3 regions of the Sporosarcina sp. E16_3 genome follow, and region 3 is predicted to be linked to each of the others. Evidence: riboswitches for the same ligand, from Rfam matches in the RefSeq annotation. Region 3 holds a riboswitch; each other region holds the start of a gene.

Region 1 (4,278 bases), on a different contig from region 3:
TTTATTAGCTGTTGTAACCATTCCATTAACTTTTCACTCCTTTTCCAGCTTTAAAGTTAGGATTAAAAAAGGAATGAAGGGAGGACATCCTCCCCCATTCCTACAGTTTTGATTAAGGATTAACTTTTGTATTGAAGACTTGTTTACCGTCTTTGTATTCAAGAATAGTAGCTGATTTGACTGGGTGATGGTTTTCATCAACCGAATACAATCCAGTTACAAGCTCAAGGTCTTTTGTTTCAGCAAGAGCATCTTTAATCTTCACAGAGTCTGGACCACCTGCACGTTTAATAGCATCAGCTAAAAGATAAACTGTGTCATAACCAAGTGCGTTAAATGCATCAGGTGATTTACTGTATTTGTCATTGAACTTTTTGTTGAAGTCTTGAATGATGCCGTCTGGATCTTCAGATGAATAGTGATTTGTTGTAAACGTGTTATTCAATGCTTCTGCACCAGCAAGTTCAAGCAAGATTGGAGAATCCCAACCATCTGCTCCCATAAGTGGAACAGTGATACCCATTTCACGAGCCTGTTTAACAATCAATCCTACTTCTTCATAATATCCAGGGATGAAAATGAATTCAGGATTTGCTGCTTTAATGCGTGTAAGAGTTGAACGGAAATCAGAATCTTTACCTACGTAAGATTCTTCAGCAACAACTTTACCGCCTGCTGCTTCAAAGTCTTTTTTAAATGATGATGCAAGACCTTTTGAATAATCGCTTGCGTTATCTGAGAAAATTGCTACGTTTTTAACGCCAAGGTCGTTCGCTGCAAAGTTTGCTGCAACCGTTCCTTGGAATGGGTCTATGAATGACGTACGGAATACGAATTCATTAACGTCCCCGTTATCTTTAACTGTTACGTTCGGGCTTGTCCCAGATGGGCTAATCAGTGGCGTTTTGTTGCTATTCGCAATTTCAGCCTGTGCAACAGTAGCACCACTTGTAGCTGCTCCGATGATTGCAATTACTTTATCCTGAGTGATCAATTTAAGCGCTGCACTTGTTGCTTCGGCAGGCTCAGACTTATTATCAACTTTTACAAGTTCGAGATTCTTACCGTCAACTCCACCTGCTGCGTTAATTTCTTCAACTGCAAGTTCAATTCCCGATAGTTCTGAAGTACCATAAGAGGCAACAGCACCTGATAATTCAAGGTTGACTCCGATTTTAATCGTATCGCCACCCTTAGTTCCACCTGTGCTTCCTTCTTCAGCTTTGTTCCCCGCACCACAGCCTGCCAACAATCCGACTGCTAAAGCCGAAGCAGCAAATACACTTACAAACTTTTTCAATTTCATATAAAATCCCCCTTTTGATTGATACTTCCGACAATTTAAATCGTACGAGTAATGACAAACGATTTAGCTTTCCGGAAGATATCATTTTGTTTCCTCTTACATGCCTATTGTAAAACAATCTTCCTATTCGGTCTATAGCGATTTTTCTAATTTCTTCTTTCGCAGTTCAATTCCTTCAAATAAGTCTTTCGATTGACAGGAAAATCGGTTATTCGCAATCATCCTTTCCTAATTCTTTTAATTAACCATTGAGTGGAAGTTCGCCATTTTCTGATTATATTAGTCTTAACACCTAGTATATATACCTATCTGACTATTGTCAAAACTTTTTTTGTCGAAATACTATTTCAGACATAATAAAGAAGCGGCAAAAAAACTCGCCGCTTCCAATCATTTACTATTATAAAGACTGCTGTCCTACGTTTTTTCTAGCTTTCATCGTCCACATAGAAAACAATACTACAAGAATAACAATGACACCAACTAGACCAATCCATATGGACCCCGTAATACCCAGTATGATATAGCCCAATGTAGCTACTACAGCACAAATCAGCGCATACGGAAACTGTGTCGAAACATGATCAATATGGTTACATCCTGCACCTGTAGATGATAGAATCGTCGTGTCAGAAATCGGTGAAGAGTGATCACCGAAAACCGCTCCTGCAAGAACTGCTGCAAGCGCAGGTAGTAACATTTCTGGTGCCGCGTCAATCATTATGGTTCCTGCAATCGGCATAAGAATACCAAACGATCCCCATGAGCTTCCTGTTGAGAAGGCCATAATACCAGCAAGGATAAACATGATGACTGGCAGGAATGAAACCGGTATATTTGATTTCAGTACAAGCTCTGATAAATATAGACCTGTTTCCAGTTTTCCAATCAAGAAAGATAATGACCACGCAAAAATAAGAATCAGTACAGGTGGCATCATTGCTTTCAATCCATTTGTAAAGGCACTGCCAATAAGAGAATAGCTTGCCGTTTCATTATTTTTCATCTGTTGCATATATAATACTACCGCTATCAGCGTGGCGAAAATCCCACCAGATAGTAATGCAAGAGAGACATTCGTATTTTCAAAAATCGACAAAACGTTCATTGATCCGCCCGCTTTATAACCTGTCCAAACCATCACTGCAAATGTCACTGCAACTAGTGTAACGATTGGTGCGACCAAATCCCGAACGCGACCATGTGCATGTACAGGGAATTCCTCTTTCAGCTGACCTGGAATAACTTTATCAGGATCAAACAATTGACCTGTTTCTGTCGCACGCTGTTCATGTTTTTTCATTTCGAATAGATCGAAATTCGTCCATGCAAGGAAAAATACCATTGCAAGTGTTGCGATAACGTAAAAATTCATAGGCGCCATCATGACAAAGGCAGATAGTGGCGAATAGCTAATTGCTGCAGCGCCGCCAAATATTAGTGCAAGTTGCCCGATTAAAAAAGCGCCCCAACTGGAGATAGGAGAAATGACACAAATCGGTGCTGACGTGGAGTCAATTAAATAAGCCAATTTCGCTCTGGAAACGCGATGCTGATCTGTAATCGGCCGAGCAATTTGCCCCACTGCCAATGCATTAAAATAATCATCCACGAAAATAGCAATACCGAGAAACACCGTGAGTAATTTTGCACCGCGTTTTGTTTTGATATGACGCACTGCCCATTCTGCAAATGCCCGGCTTCCCCCAGACAAACTAACAAATGCAGTGATAACTCCTAATAGAAGAATGAAAAGGATAATATAAATATTTCCTGTATTAAGTCCACCATCCCAAAATGTAGCCTTGACCGATTCCCATAAGTTCTTCAGCGATTCGACAGGTCCGAATGACGCCGTGAGTAATGCGCCTGAGACTATTCCTGTTCCGAGCGACAACAGCACTCGCTTAGTTGCAAACACCATAATAATTGCGATTAGTGGTGGTAAAATTGATACCCATGTTCCTATCATCTACTATTCCTCCATTTAGTCGGGTTGAGGCCCTGTATAGGGGGAATAAAAATACGGCTACTAACTACACTCAGCAGAGTGCATCAGGAGCCGGCTTTATCTACGTTTCGTTTGTTGGATAACTAATACTGCTTATCTAACTCACGACTTGTAGCTCATCATACATGTTCAAAGATGTATGACAGTGTTATCCCTATTCGGAATAACCCCAGTTTGATAGATCCTGACAATCCTACCAAACTTCGGCAAAGCTTCCTTTTACACACGGTCATCGGTGTCAATCTCGCGTGTGTGACTAATAAGCAATGCAGCCTCTACCCAATCGATATTTCAATCCTTTACTAGCCTATCAGTTATCCACAGCATTTTCAAGTCCCTTGTCATTCCTCTTTCACGGGAGGGGCAGGAACTTCAACTGATGGCGGATTCCCACTACCAGTCGTATAGATTTGTGGCACAGTTGATTGGATAAGACCCATAGCTACTGGTATTCTTTGTGTCACTACACTTTGCTTTGTTGCAAGCGGGACAATGATTTGGACATTTACTGTCAATAGTATATTCACTTCAACAAGAGCATTGTTAATACCAAATTCACTTATTTTTGTATCTATTGTCGACTGAACTTGACCTATGACATGGAAACGAATCGGTATTTTCGGCCCCAAGTTCCCTAGTAATGGAATATTTGCCGCTTGAGCAAGAGGGACAAAAAAGACAACTCCCTCGCCACTTTCCATCGCTTGCGGGTCAAATTCGATCTCTTCTGTTGGTAATATTGCTAGATTTCCCGATTCAGCCTGTTGAAGGTGGGCCTCGACAAGACCATGTATCTCTGCTGATGCTCTGTTGATTATTTCTGTGTTGAATTTAATCATTCCCTTAGAATCATTCGGGACATTCACGATAATATCATTGACGTCAAGGACATTGACAGTCCGTGAATTGATGGCTTTGTTGATAACATGAGATGCGATTCTTTGTGTTTGTACCTCTGCAT
Region 2 (4,278 bases), on a different contig from region 3:
TGTTGCAGGGGGCCGCGGCGTGAAAAGTGCGGAAGGCTTCGAACCATTGCAAGAACTTGCGACGCTTTTGGGTGGAGCAATCGGTGCATCTCGCGGAGCGTGTGACGCGGATTACTGTGACTATTCTCTACAAATCGGACAAACTGGTAAAGTCGTTACACCGGACTTGTACATTGCGGCAGGTATTTCGGGTGCAATCCAGCATATGGCAGGAATGTCCAACTCGAAAGTAATCGTGGCAATCAATAAAGATTCAGAAGCGAATATTTTCAAAGTAGCAGATTACGGAATCGTGGGTGACCTATTCGAGGTTATTCCGATGATGATTGAAGAAATTAAAAAAATCAAGACGAACTGATTCAAATCAGAGCTCCCTCAACAGTAGGGAGCTTCTTTTAATAACTAAGCATATATTTAGCCCGTAATATAGCTGCATGCTATAATACAGACATAGGTTATCTATTAAGAGGAGGAAAAATTACTATGGCTATTATTCACGCGACTGATCAGAACTTTGACGAAAATATTAAAGAAGGACTTGTCCTTGTTGACTTTTGGGCACCTTGGTGTGGACCTTGTAAAATGATCGCTCCAGTTCTTGAAGAACTAGACGGCGAAATCGAAGGTAAAGCAAACATTGTTAAAGTTGACGTTGACGACAACCAGGAAACAGCTGGTAAATACGGTATCATGTCAATTCCTACTTTGGTTCTTTTCAAAGATGGAGAAATTGTTGATAAAGTTGTCGGTTTCAAACCGAAAGAAGCACTTGCTGAATTAATCGCAAAACACGCTTAATTATTTGAAAGAATAACCGGGTCCCTTCATTGGTACCCGGTTTTTTGGTAGGTGAATTATGTGAATGAGTTAATCGTAGAGAAGTTGGCTATATTACCGGAATTGCCGGGTTGTTACTTGATGAAAGACAGGCAAGGGACAATCATTTATGTGGGAAAAGCGAAAGTGTTGAAAAATCGGGTTCGTAGTTATTTTACGGGTAGCCATGATGCTAAAACACAGCGGCTTGTTGGAGAAATCGTAGACTTTGAATACATTGTCACGTCATCCAATCTGGAAGCGCTTGTCCTCGAATTGAATCTTATCAAACAGTATGATCCGAAATATAATATCATGCTAAAAGATGATAAGACCTACCCTTATTTAAAATTAACAGCAGAGCGTCATCCGAAACTGATCATTACGAGACAGGTGAAAAAAGACAAAGGGAAGTACTTTGGTCCATATCCTCATGCTTTTGCCGCCAGTGAAACGAAAAAATTGCTTGACCGGCTCTATCCTTATCGAAAATGTCATACAATGCCGGATCGGGTCTGCTTGTATTACCATCTTGGCCAGTGCCTCGCCCCCTGTGTCAATGAAGTGGGGTTGGAAACGTACAAGGAAATGGTTGATGATATTACCCGTTTTTTGAATGGCGGTTATAAAAGTGTCAAAAAAGAATTGACGGGAAAAATGTCTGCGGCCGCGGAAAACTTGGAGTTTGAGCGAGCGAAAGAATACCGTGATCAAATTGTTAATATTGAAGCGGTTATGGAAAAACAGGCCATGACGATGAATGATTTCACTGATCGAGATGTCTTCGGATTTTCTGTAGACAATGGCTGGATGTGTGTTCAAGTCTTTTTCGTCCGTCAAGGAAAGCTAATTGAACGGGATGTATCGCTATTCCCCGTTTATCAAGAACCGGAAGAAGAACTGCTGACGTTCATCGGACAGTTTTACGGCAAGTCTCAACATTTAATCCCTAAAGAAATCCTGTTACCTCAAGGGATTGACAGTGAAATCGTCCGTCAGCTTCTGGATGTACCTGTATTCATTCCACAGCGCGGTAAAAAGAAAGATCTTGTCCATCTTGCCATCAAAAATGCCGAGATTTCATTGAAAGAAAAGTTTCAACTAATTGAACGACAAGAACTCCGTACAATTGGTGCGTGTGAAGAACTTGGTAAGGCGATGAATATCACCATACCGTTCCGTATTGAAGCATTTGATAACTCGCATATGTATGGTTCAGATGCGGTCTCTGCGATGGTGTCGTTCCTTGATGGGAAACCGAACCGTAAAGATTACCGAAAGTATAAAACGATGACAGCGGCAGCACATGACGACTATGCCGCAATGCGTGAAGTTGTAAGACGGCGTTATATCCGTGTGCTCAGGGATGATTTGCCACTACCTGATCTTATCGTGATAGACGGTGGCAAAGGCCATATGGAAGCAGCAAGGGAAATCATTGAAGATGAGCTAAACTTGTCAATTCCAATTGCCGGACTTGCGAAAGACGATAAACACCAGACGGCGCAACTCCTTTATGGCAATCCGATTGAAATGATTCCGTTAAAAAGAACAAGTGAAGCGTTTTACTTGTTACAAAGAATTCAAGACGAAGTGCACAGGTTTGCGATCACATTCCATAGGCAACGGCGCGAAACGAATTCATTGACGTCAGCACTTGATGGATTACCGGGCGTAGGACCGAAGCGGAAAACGATGTTGCTTAGACATTTTGAGTCTATGAAAAAGATTCGTGAAGCATCCGTTGAAGAGTTGCAACAAGCGGGCTTGTCGTTGGCGGTTGCGAAATCAGTGGAAACGTATTTCCGTGAAGAGGCATTGCGAGAAGAGAAGTAATGTGATAGAGTGAACGCACTGCGTTTTTTCACTTATAATTTCATATGTAGTGAAGATAGAGGTGCGGGTACCAATAGTAGATCTCCGGAAGGCGGCAGCCTGATGAACGAGATTGAAAGGAGTATTCGCCGAAGCGGACCAATCGGCTGTCACGATTGTCCTGCTGGATTTCCATTGAATAAATGGAAGTCTGTCAGGTATAAAAATACCTGGAGAGCTATCTGAACGGGGCGTCTCTTAGGCGATAGCTCCAATCGGACCGGCTCTCATACTTATGAGGGCCGTTTTGCGTTCAGGGGGAAATTGGAGGAAAAATCATGGTACGAATTGTAATGAAATTCGGCGGCACATCAGTTGCAAACCCCGAAAGGATTGCACGCGCCGCAAAGCTTGTTCAAGGTGAAGTAAATCGGGGGAATCAAGTGGCGGTTATCGTTTCTGCAATGGGGAAAACAACGGACGATCTTCTAAAGCTCGCCGTAGAAGTTAATCCGAAAGCGGGCCGCCGTGAACTTGATATGCTACTTGCGACAGGTGAGCAAGTAACGGCATCCCTTCTAGCGATGGCAATTGCAGCACAAGGTTTGGAAGCTCGCTCATACACAGGGTGGCAAGCGGGCGTCACGACAGAATCAGTCCACGGAAATGCGCGAATCGAGCAAGTCCATGCGGATAAAATAGTGACAACGCTTGAATCGGGTGCTGTTGCAGTGATTACCGGTTTTCAAGGTGCTGACAGCTCGGGTGAGTTGACGACACTTGGTCGTGGGGGATCTGATACAAGTGCTGTCGCAATTGCAATTGCGATTGATGCAGCAATCTGTGATATTTACACAGATGTTGAAGGGGTATTTACGACGGATCCAAGATTAATTCGACAAGCCAAAAAGCTTGAGGAAATATCATATGATGAAATGCTTGAAATCGCGAATCTAGGCGCAGGGGTACTTCACCCAAGAGCGGTTGAGTTTGCCAAGAACCATCAAATGCCGCTTCGGGTCAGACCTGCGCATATGGAAGGTGAAGGAACGATTATCAAGGAGGAAATTGATTTGGAAAACAATTTAATTGTTCGGGGCATCGCCTTTGAAAGAGATATTATTCGGATTACAGTTATGTATGACGTTCCATACAATGGCTCGCTTGCGAATATATTCACTGCACTTGCGAATCACCATGTTAACGTCGATATTATCGTCCAGACAATTATGGAAGGCGTACAGCCGTCTGTTTCATTTTCTATCAAGAAAGAAGATTTCGCAGAAGCGATTAACGTTTTGGAAACAGAAAAAGACGCCCTTGGTTACAGTAGAGCTGATTTTGAAGTGGGTCTTTCGAAAGTTTCAATCGTCGGAAGTGGAATGGTATCCAACCCAGGAGTTGCTGCGCAAATGTTTGAGATACTTCGTGGCGCATCGGTTCCTGTGAAAATGGTCAGTACATCTGAAATCAAGGTATCCGTTGTTATTCCTGAATCGGATGTGGAAATAGCGGTAGCGGCGCTTCATAATCAATTCGGATTGGATGCAAATTGAAATGATTTATAGAAAAAGAAGATGCACCCGATTAGGGATGCATCTTCTTTTTCATTCCTCGACTTTCGTTTTCAAATCCCATTTCACTTGG
Region 3 (4,278 bases):
ATATGAAGTTACAAACATTATTTACTTGCAACTTTTATAGATAATAGATGTTATGGCGGCTTACGGCCTAGTTTTCACATGTCAGGTGACTGACCAGCTAAAAAAAGGTACTAGATTCTAAAACAACACTAGATTGTTTTAAAACCAGGTACCTTTTTCAAAGAGACATTGAATGCCCATACCTCGCCAAATACTCTTCCTTCTCTTTATAATCCGGCATAATACTTCCAACACGTCTCCAAAATGATCGATCATGGTTCATATGCAATAAATGACAGAGTTCATGGATTATCACATAATCAATGACTTCAATTGGAGCCATGGCTAGACGATAATTAAAGGTTAGCTTTCTATCCGAACTACAACTACCCCACTTGGCTTTAGACTCTACTATTTCAATAATTTTCGGCTTAACTTTCAGTTGTTTTTCATATATTTTTATCCGTTCTCCTACAATCTTCTTACAGCTATTGATATAGAACTTCTTTAGATTCCTTTTAAGCACCTCTTCATTTAACTCGCTACTATCTATTAATTCATGAAGATGACACTCTTTCCCAAGGTATAAGAACTTCCCTTGAGCATGATACTCTCTTGCCTTAGGGGTTTCTCGAGCTACATCAATTTCATGGATTTTCTCTAGTATTCTTTTCCCGTTACTCTCTATTGCACTGACAATAATTTCTTTGCTTGTGTCTTTGGGAGCTTTAACAGTTATAAAACCAAATGAATCAATATGAATGGATAGCTTCTTCCTATTTCCATACTGAACATCAACTTTAATCATTTTATTTTCAATTTCAACCTTCATATCTAGCATCACCTTTATACATTTATTCCTAACCCTTGTTTTTAACTTATCCACTATTTTCTTTCTATTCTTAGCCACAATCCATCGATTCATTCCCTGATACATTCATCTTAGTGGGTATTAACCATTCTGGCAACAAACGCTTCGTAGAATAAGATAGTTTAGCTCAACTTGATAACGCCTCAGCAAAGCAATACGAAAGTATTCCTCCATTAGGAATCCGCACTTCAAATCCAGACGCGTTAAAGATTACCAAATAACGCCCCTCCCCGGAAAACTTCCCATTTGAGAAGAATCCTAAGAGCCAAAAATAGCTACATACTGATTTTGCAAAACAAATCTATTATCATTCCATCCTAATGTGTTCATAATATACCCTAAAGAATCTGCATTATATCTTCCCGCAATTTTTTGATAAGCTAAAAGCTCATAAACTTTATTTGAATCAAAATCTACTGGATATAAACCGCTCAAAGGGTTCACAAAACCAGTTATTGGTTTTTTCAATTTTCCATTCCCATAATATATTTCAGATAAATACTCAGCACCTCTTGTAGATATGTCGATAATGTACTTTTCATTATTCACCTTGCTGACAATTTCAACTTTATAATTGTCTTGATACGTAACGTCATATTGGTATCGATCATTATATACATTAAAATCAAAAATTAATTTTGCTTTATTGCCAACAAAGGAAACAACATAATAGTACATTGTTCCACCACTACCACCTGTAGCAATACTTATTAATATATCAGCTACACCATCCCCAGTAAAATCACCTAAGAATAAGGAAGGATTATAGCCAACATTTTCCCGCAGCGGGATACTTGTTGACACACCTGTTCTTCCATCCTTAACATGAAGGGTTATATTTTGTGTAAATGGACTATCTGGAGTCTTTATTCCAGTTAAATAGACATAATCACTTACTCCATCTCCGGTAACATCTCCCTGAGCAAACGCAACAATACTGGGTTGACTCCTACTAGCTGGTGAGTTATAAATATTCATAACGTTCCCCTTTTCATTATGCCTTTATTTATATCTATCCTATGGTTTAACGGAATGTTTGCTACAAGTTGTATAACATTTCACATGTGTTGATTAACCAAAACCAACCAGTAAGTAACTTAATCCTCCCTTGGCCACTACTTGTATGGTTGCGCTTTTGGATTGCTTTGGATTGAATGACTTCTATTACAATTACCGAGATATCTGGATGTGTAGGGATGCGAATTTGTCGCATCCCTACACACTTTTTTCCGTTAATCGTATGGTGGTCCTTCATCCGTCGCTCTCCAAATGTATAAGTTCAAGTAGTGCTGAAGTTTTTTGGGACGAAAGAATAGCTGACTTCCTACCTGGAGAAAAGCCGCCAAAAATGCAATTTTGGCGCCTGATGCTTTCTCTATGGTTTTTTCTTTTTTATTTTAAAGTAGTGTCACCTTCTATAAGGCATCACATGATTAGATGTATACTCTTTGTTAAAAGTCAGTAAGAAGCACATTATATAACGTGTATGAGTGCCCGAAATTGCATATTCGGGCACTTACACTCTCAATAGAATGTCATCTACTCTTTACTTTCAAAACAACCGCATTTTTCACTTGATCATTGTAGGAACGCGACAGGCAACTATTCGCAACAGTATTACTGAAAAGAGTGTTGCTAGAAGTGACGTAGTCACTTCTAGCAATACCTGCCCCACAGTAAAAATGTCATAAATAGTTAGCCGCAAGCGAGCAGGAAATGGTCCAGTGAAAATGGAGGATATCAAGCCCTCCTCACCAGTATGTTATGTGAGAAAATGGTTAATTGGCAGACGTAATAACACTTTAAAGAATATAAATTTCCCATTAAATTCAGAACTTTTTTTGAACTCAGCACCTTTCACTTGCAATTGCTTTAGAATAGGGGTAAAGTTTGTCTAATTAGAAATTCACTTATTTCAAAATTTTTGAAGTAAGGATAGAGGCGCAAAGACCATCAGTACACAATCAGAGGATAATGAGATCCTATGACAATTGTGGAAAGGGGAATTTGCCGAAGTGGAGAGAATCTCATTTTCTTGAAGCTGGTTCTGTGTTGAATAAACACAGGATTGTCATATAGGAAACTATATGGAGGGCTATCTTATGCAAAGAAATAATTTATTATTTCTACTGCAACAACGAGCCCTCGTTGTTGCTTTTTTGCGTTAATTCACTAACTGCCCTTCTTCCTCTATTTTTTTAAAATAAATTATAGGATGTGGAGAAATAATGAATTTCGGACAAGTATTAACTGCAATGGTGACTCCTTTTGATGAAAATGGTGAAATTGATTTTCAAGCTACAAAAAACTTAATTAATTATTTAATTGCTAATGGAACAGATGGCTTAGTGGTATCTGGTACAACAGGAGAGTCTCCGACGTTAACGGATGATGAAAAATTGAATTTATTCAAGTTTACAGTCGAAGTTGTGAATGGGAGAGTTCCAGTAATTGCTGGTACAGGCTCGAACAACACGAAAGGATCAATTGAGCTAACAATACTTGCAGAAGATGTAGGTGTCGATGGTATTATGCTTGTTGCCCCATACTATAACAACCCATGCCAAGAAGGATTATATCAACACTTTAAGACAATTGCGGAGGTCACATCTTTACCAATTATACTTTATAATGTTCCCGGACGCAGTGTTGTCAACATATCTGTTGAAACAGTCATTCGCCTTTCAAAAATCCCAAATATCGTTTCTATTAAAGAAGCAAGCGGTAATTTAGATACGATGGCCGAAATTATTACTGATACACCTGAAGATTTTTCAGTGTATAGCGGTGATGATGGTTTAACGATTCCAGTTTTATCGATCGGTGGAGCTGGTGTCATTTCTGTAGCATCCCATGTTTTAGGGAATGAAATGCAAACGATGATTGGACATTTCAAAAGTGGCAACGTCCAAGAGGCAGCTAGGGATCATCGCAGACTACTGCCAATAATGAAAGCACTTTTTGCTGCCCCAAATCCATCACCTGTAAAAGCAGCTTTGATTTTAAAAGGAATCCCTGTCGGTGGTGTCCGCCTACCTATGATTCCTTTAAACGATGAACAACTAAGTTCTCTGCAACAAGCACTAAATATCCATGAAAAAGTAACTATTTAAAAAGGTTGTGAAAAGTTCCAGGTTCTAAATCAATTCACAAATCAATAAGAACCTGGCCCCATCACTTTTTATCCTTGTCTAGGATCCCTTATTTTAAAGTTAACTGGATTAATACTTGCTGATTGTATTTCTGCATTATACAAATGGGCATTTCAGCTAGTTTAAGTGGGAACTTTTCACATCTATCAGTAACCATCACTGTCAAAAAAAACAAATGAAGGCACAGAGATTCAATAGAGAACCTCTGCGCCTTCATTTGTTATTTAATGTCCCTTTGCATGCTAGCTTTCATATCGGATATTTACTTCGAAAGCT

What was found. Region 3 has a riboswitch for lysine ahead of dapA (4-hydroxy-tetrahydrodipicolinate synthase). Riboswitches for the same ligand answer to the same signal wherever they lie in the genome.
Region 1: another riboswitch for lysine. It lies ahead of I2483_RS11015 (Na+/H+ antiporter NhaC family protein); the one in region 3 lies ahead of dapA (4-hydroxy-tetrahydrodipicolinate synthase).
Region 2: another riboswitch for lysine. It lies ahead of I2483_RS07010 (aspartate kinase); the one in region 3 lies ahead of dapA (4-hydroxy-tetrahydrodipicolinate synthase).

The regions. Positions count from the first base shown of each region.
Region 1 is NZ_JADPRX010000016.1:44,458-48,735, forward strand. It holds gene I2483_RS11005 (branched-chain amino acid ABC transporter permease) at 1-26, opposite strand, end outside; gene I2483_RS11010 (ABC transporter substrate-binding protein) at 113-1,306, opposite strand; gene I2483_RS11015 (Na+/H+ antiporter NhaC family protein) at 1,707-3,278, opposite strand; lysine riboswitch at 3,422-3,603, opposite strand; gene yunB (sporulation protein YunB) at 3,659-4,278, opposite strand, start outside.
Region 2 is NZ_JADPRX010000007.1:98,148-102,425, reverse strand. It holds gene I2483_RS07025 (electron transfer flavoprotein subunit alpha/FixB family protein) at 1-358, shown strand, start outside; gene trxA (thioredoxin) at 484-798, shown strand; gene uvrC (excinuclease ABC subunit UvrC) at 859-2,652, shown strand; lysine riboswitch at 2,701-2,880, shown strand; gene I2483_RS07010 (aspartate kinase) at 2,970-4,187, shown strand; gene I2483_RS07005 (YslB family protein) at 4,239-4,278, opposite strand, start outside.
Region 3 is NZ_JADPRX010000010.1:39,130-43,407, reverse strand. It holds gene I2483_RS08360 (phospholipase) at 1-44, shown strand, start outside; gene I2483_RS08355 (M48 family metallopeptidase) at 158-811, opposite strand; gene I2483_RS08350 (VCBS repeat-containing protein) at 1,109-1,828, opposite strand; gene I2483_RS08345 (hypothetical protein) at 1,890-2,105, opposite strand; lysine riboswitch at 2,779-2,956, shown strand; gene dapA (4-hydroxy-tetrahydrodipicolinate synthase) at 3,079-3,963, shown strand; gene I2483_RS08335 (cyclic 2,3-diphosphoglycerate synthase) at 4,265-4,278, opposite strand, start outside.